DNA from 2 places in the Dictyobacter halimunensis genome. Region 1 is predicted to be linked to the other one. Evidence: riboswitches for the same ligand, from Rfam matches in the RefSeq annotation. Region 1 holds a riboswitch; the other holds the start of a gene.

Region 1 (3,209 bases):
CTACGTTGGCGCCTCCAATTATCCGGCCTGGCGGTTGATGGAGAGTCTGTGGAGCGCCGATGTCCATAATACAGTGCGTTATGATGTGCTGGAGCCACATTATAACCTGGTCCATCGCGCCGAGTTCGAGAGCGAGCTCAAACTGATCTGTGAGCAGCACCAGATCGGTGTGATCCCCTATAGCTCACTGGCCGGTGGTTTCCTGACGGGCAAATACGAGCGCGGCGGAAATGCTGAGAGCGAACGTGCCAGCTCGATTGCGCAGAAGTATGACTCTGAGGGTGCCTGGCGTACCGTCGATGTCGTCAAGCGCATCGCCCGGGAAATTGAAACCACGCCGAGTGCCGTGGCGCTGGCCTGGCTGCTGGCTCAGCCCACTGTTACCGCTCCTATCATCGGAGCCAACAGCGCCGATCAACTGCAGCCCAGCCTGGAGGCGGTCGACATCACCCTGAACCTTGGCCAGATTACCGCCCTCAACCAGGCTTCCTCCTGGGACTAAATGCTGAAAAAAGAGGTGGCTTGCAACTTCTGAAGAACCACCTCTTTTTTACTGGTTGGTTATTGTTTTTTCTTGTATACATGGTGTATGGTGTGACTATACAAGTTGGGCTGATTTGTTTAGGAGGGGGCTGTTATGCATGATCCGTTGCACAGATACACGTTAGATGAATATTGGAGGATGGTCGAAAGCTTTCCTGAACGGAAATATGAGTATATTGATGGCGATATCCGCATGATGACTGGTGGGACGCTTGCCCATTCTCAGATCGCGGCCAGGATTGCTGGTATATTGGATCGTGCTTTGTATGACTCTGAGTGCAATGTGTATGGCTCTGACGCGGCGGTGGAATTGCTTGATAACCGCATCTATTATCCTGATGTATCTGTCTCCTGCGATCCGGCTGATTGGACGCGCAAGAGGGCCTTAGAAGCTCCCTCCGTGGTTGTAGAGGTCCATTCTCCTTCGACCGAGAAGACTGATAGGGGAGAGAAGCTACTCGCGTATCAGCGCTATCCTACCATCCAGGAGATCCTGTTTGTTGATTCGCGCCGGCGTCTGGTAGAGCACCATCATCGGTTGGGCATGTCCCGGTGGCAGCATTCTATCTTTACCGATGACAGGGATATTATAGAACTCTCCAGTATTGAAGTCAGCTTTACGCTCAAAGAGATTTATGCCAAAGTTTACCTGGAGTTAGAAGAAGAACCGTAGGTGCCGGGTTCGTCCCGGCTTCCCGCATCGTAGGTGCTGGGCTTGACCCAACTTGCGCAAATATGGCGATATGTGTATTTCGTACACATGTTTGGTATGGTTGTGCCCTTGACAGCGTTTAACTACCTTGGGTATACTACTCAATAACATTAAGATACAAATCGCAAACAAAAGAACATACTATAACTGAATAAATGCAGTGATAACTGCTCTCATCAAGAGAGGTGGAGGGATACGGCCCTGTGAAGCCCGGCAACCCGTTTGCAATGTAGCAAGCAGGGTGCCAATTCCGGTGAAACGTGCTGCGCATGTTTCGCAAGATGAGGGGAACAGCAATGTAGCGGCCCCCCAAGTGTGGGGCTTTTTTGTTACCTGTTTCCTGGAATCTGGTGTACCTTACAATTGAAAAAGAGAATTGCGTTGAAGAGGAAGAGTAAATGAGAATGGGCGGCTACAGAGAGTTGACGACGATGAGATGTCAGCGCCGTACCGGCATTGAATATGGCCTCTGAGTTGCAGATTGAACCCTTTGGCGAGGTAGTAGATTGTGCCGTGAGCTACGTTATAGCTGTAGTGTTATGGATTGCCACTGGCCGTTAAGTTGTGGATAGTTTGAATGGCCAGGTTGACAGGATAACACTCGTAAAGGTTGGCGCCGTGAGGTGTCAATAGATCAGGGTGGTACCGCGAAGACGTTTACCCCTCGCCCCTGCAGGGTGAGGGTTTTTTTGTTCCTTTTTCCAGGAGGAGAGTATTGCATGGTAGCGCAATTAGAATATATAAATCGAATAAAGACGCAGACAGAGAATGAAGTGTTTACATTCACTTTTGATCAGCTTTTGCTGCAGCGCGGCGACCGACTGGGTCCGGTGACGCTGGCGTATGAGACCTGGGGGGAGCTCAATGCCACCGGCGATAATGCGATCTTGATTACGCATGCGCTGACCGGTAGTTCTCATGCCCATGATGTCGAAGATCCAGAGAATCCTAAGGCTGCCTGGTGGAATCCCCTGATCGGTCCCGGAAAATACTTTGATACTGCGCGCTACTTTGTGATTTGCGCCAATATTATTGGCGGCTGTTCCGGTAGTACCGGCCCTTCCTCAGAGAATCCTGTGACCGGACGACCTTATGGTATGCGCTTTCCCGTGATCACGATCCGTGACATGGTGCGATCCCAGTATAAGCTGATCAAGCACCTGGGCGTGCGCCGACTGGCCATGGTGGCCGGTGGCTCCATCGGGGGACAGCAGGCGCTGGAGTGGGCGGTCACTTACCCTAATATCGTGGATAAAGTGGCCGTGATCGCGGCCTCGGCGGCTGTGTCGGCCCAGGCGATTGCCTTTAATGAGGTGGCTCGCCAGTCGATTATGGCTGATCCCGCCTGGCAGTGTGGGGATTACCGGCTGGACCAGGGACCCGCGACGGGCCTGGCGATCGCGCGCATGCTGGCGATGATCACTTATCAGAGCGAGGAGTCGATGGAGCAGCGCTTCGCGCGCAAGCAGGCGCAGCGCGAACCGGTGACCGCGCCGACCTTTTCTCCCAATCTGGGTGGCCGCTTCGATGTCGAAAACTATCTCTACTATCAGGGCGATCAGCTCGCGCGCCGCTTTGATGCCAATAGCTATCTCTATATCAGCCGAGCGATGGATCTTTATGATGTAAGCGAGGGGTATGCCTCTCTTGAAGATGCGCTCGGACGCATCCAGAGTAAGATGCTCTTTGTCGGGATCAGCTCCGATTTTCTTTTCCCGGCGTCACATGTGCGCTGGCTGGCAGATAAAGTACAAACCGTTGGAGGCGATGGGCGCTATGTGGAGATAAACTCTCCCCATGGCCACGATGCGTTCCTGAAAGAATGGGACCAATTAAACACCGTCCTCCACCAATTCTCACTATAAAAAAGGAGAAATAAATCTCATGGCATTAAATAGTAATCGTAGCTATGGTTTTGAAACGTTGTCTTTGCATGCTGGACAGGAAACCGCCG
Region 2 (3,209 bases), 2.6 Mb from region 1:
TGAGCCAAAGAGAAAAAACGGTGTCGCGCCCAGGGATGTATGGGCCTCCATGGTAATCCCGATGGAAACGTCTCCGCGTGAAATCTCCTCAATAGCCAGACAATACGAAAGAAAATCCGCTCCGGCCCCGCCATATTCTTCGGGGAAAGGCAATCCTAGCAGACCAAGCTCGCCCATCTGGCGAATCAGCGCGTAGGGGAACGAACCAGTGGCATCTATTTCTTCAGCAATGGGCTTGATTTCTTGTTCAGCGAATTCCCTGCATGTCTGACGAATGGCCATCTGCTCTTCATTGAGTGAAAAGTCCATCTCGAGGTGATCCTTTCTGCACTATGCATATAAGTTGTGATAGGTACAGGTAATCTGTACATCACACATTATAGTAGATGCAGACCAGAAATAGCGAGAGGGAAAATATAGTTGAGATAAAAAAATGGTGATAGGAGGCGTACACCCCCCATCACCATTTTTTTATCTCAACTATTGAAGATTACTGAGAGACTGCTTCGCTGGTTTCGGCGCTGGCGCCGACGCCTTTGCGCAGCATGGGGACTTTATCCAGAGCCTCCCAGGGCAGATCGATGTCGGTGCGGCCGAAGTGACCGAAGGCAGCGGTCGGCTGGTAGATGGGGCGGCGCAGGTCCAGTGCCTGGATAATGCCCGCCGGGCGCAGATCAAAGTGCTCATTGATCAGGCGAATGATCTCTTCATCCGAAACCTTGCCGGTGCCGAAGGTCTCAACGAACAGCGAGAGCGGACGCGCCACGCCGATGGCATAAGCGATCTGCAGCTCAATGCGATCCGCCAGTCCGGCGGCCACGATGTTCTTCGCGATATGGCGAGCCGCGTAGGCAGCCGAACGGTCAACCTTGGTCGCGTCTTTACCACTGAAGGCGCCACCACCATGGCGAGCCATGCCGCCATAGGTATCGACAATAATCTTACGGCCAGTCAGGCCGGCATCGCCCATGGGACCGCCGGTAACAAAGCGACCGGTAGGATTGACATAGAACTTGGTGTCTTTATCCAGCAGATGCGCGGGGATAACGGGCTTAATAATATACTCGATCACATCCTGGCGGATCTGCTCGCGATCCACATAGTCGGCGTGCTGGGTAGAGATCACGATCGTATCGACGCGGGTTGGTGCGCCATGCTCATACTGTACCGTAACCTGTGCCTTACCATCGGGACGTAAATATGTCATCGGGCCCTGGCCGCTCCAGGATTTGCGGCGTACCTGCGAGAGCTGGCGCGTCAATTTGTGGGCCAGGCTGATCGGCATCGGCATCAATTCGGGGGTCTCGTTACAGGCAAAGCCGATCATCATACCCTGGTCGCCAGCGCCGATGCGCTCTAGCTCGTCGTCGGTCAACCGCACGACCTTGTCGCCTTTGCTCTCCAGGGAATGGCTGACGCCCATATCGATATCGGGCGACTGCTTGCCAATAGAGGTAGTAACACCACAGGTGCGATAGTCGAAACCATAATCGGCATTGATATAGCCGACCTGCTCGATAGTCTGGCGCACGACCGCCGACATATCGACCCAGGCTGACGTTGAAATTTCACCTGCAACCAGAACCAGGCCTGTCGTTGTAGCCGTCTCACAGGCCACACGAGCCATAGGGTCCTGCGCCAGAATCGCATCCAGAATCGCGTCCGAAATTTGATCACAGAGTTTATCTGGATGACCTTCAGTCACCGACTCGCTGGTAAAAAATGTTTTAGGATCATGCATGAAACTTGTCATGAATGGGCCATTCCTTTCTCGAAAAAAATTGGTGACACATGCATATGTATGGCCATATTAATTACTTTTATTCTATGCTGAAGGTGAAGTGAGAAGTATATGTGGGGCTCAGGCATAAAAAAACCCCTTTTTCTCAGGGGTGTGGCTATTGCACATTCCCCTCATCTTGCGGCATAGCATAGACCGCCGGAATTGGCACCCTTCCTGTTTATTAGTGAAAACAGGCGGGTTGCCGGGCTTCATCGGGCCGTTTCCCTCCACCTCTCTTGATGAGAGTGATTACACTCATGTATTTATTTGTCCATGTAGCAGGGGTTTAACACCACCTATGCGCTTAACATTGCTTATAATTGTACGCTACAGATATGCTAGCTGTCAAATCTATGCAAGCGCTATCAGCATGCATGGATCAAGTACATTGATGCATGATGAGAAGGAGAAGCGAAGGATAGCGGCTGGCGCGATACTATGCCGCCAGCCTGCTATCCGGAACCACATGAAAGATGGCTTAGGTGCCGGACTCCCATGAGTTGAGGTACTTCTCCTGCTCTTCGGTGAGCGTATCAAACTTGATGCCCATGGCATGCAGTTTGAGGCGCGCGATCTCTTTATCGAGATCCTGTGGCAGGGTGTAGACCTGGGGCTTCAACTCTTTGGCATGGTTGAGCATGAACTCTGAACCCAGGGCCTGGTTGGCGAAGCTCATATCCATCACGCTGGCGGGATGGCCTTCGGCGGCGGACAGGTTGACCAGGCGGCCCTCGGCCAGCAAGTGCACATGGCGACCATCGGCATAGGTGTACTCATCGACAAAGTCGCGCACGCGACGCTTGCCAGTGGCCAACTTCTCCAGAGCCGGAATGTTAATCTCGTCATTGAAATGGCCAGAGTTGGCGATCAGGGCGCCGTCTTTCATCTTCTCCATGTGAGCCTGGTCGATCACGTTGATGTCGCCGGTCACGGTAATGAAGACATCACCCAGGGCGGCAGCCTCTACACCGGGCATGACGCGATAGCCATCCATGACGGCCTCCAGGGCACGGGTAGGATCGACTTCGCAGACGATCACGTTGGCGCCGTGGCCATGGGCACGGGAGGCCACACCACGACCACACCAGCCATAGCCGAAGACCACGATGGTGCGACCAGCCAGCAGGACATTGGTCGAGCGAATAATCGCGTCCAGCGTGCTCTGACCTGTTCCATAGCGATTATCAAATAAATGCTTGGTGTCAGAGTCATTAACCGCCAGAACCGGGAAGCGCAGGACACCCTGCTTCTCCATGCTGTGCAGGCGGATCACGCCGGTGGTGGTCTCTTCCATGCCACCGATGATGTTGGGGATCAGGTCTGTGCGAGTGGTATGCAGGGTTGAAACCAGGTCACAACCATCATCCATCGTCATCTGAGGATTGTGGTCGAGCACCGAGTTGATGTGGCTGTAGTAGGTCTTCTC

What was found. Region 1 has a riboswitch for S-adenosylmethionine ahead of metX (homoserine O-acetyltransferase MetX). Riboswitches for the same ligand answer to the same signal wherever they lie in the genome.
Region 2: another riboswitch for S-adenosylmethionine. It lies ahead of metK (methionine adenosyltransferase); the one in region 1 lies ahead of metX (homoserine O-acetyltransferase MetX).

What each region holds. Positions count from the first base shown of each region.
Region 1 is NZ_BSRI01000002.1:1,507,494-1,510,702, reverse strand. Features, by position in the region: gene AABA21_RS20250 (aldo/keto reductase) at 1-502, shown strand, start outside; gene AABA21_RS20245 (Uma2 family endonuclease) at 638-1,216, shown strand; SAM riboswitch class I at 1,426-1,543, shown strand; gene metX (homoserine O-acetyltransferase MetX) at 1,975-3,120, shown strand; gene AABA21_RS20235 (homocysteine synthase) at 3,140-3,209, shown strand, end outside.
Region 2 is NZ_BSRI01000002.1:4,130,124-4,133,332, reverse strand. Features, by position in the region: gene AABA21_RS31070 (acyl-CoA dehydrogenase family protein) at 1-309, opposite strand, end outside; gene metK (methionine adenosyltransferase) at 491-1,741, opposite strand; SAM riboswitch class I at 1,912-2,029, opposite strand; gene ahcY (adenosylhomocysteinase) at 2,262-3,209, opposite strand, start outside.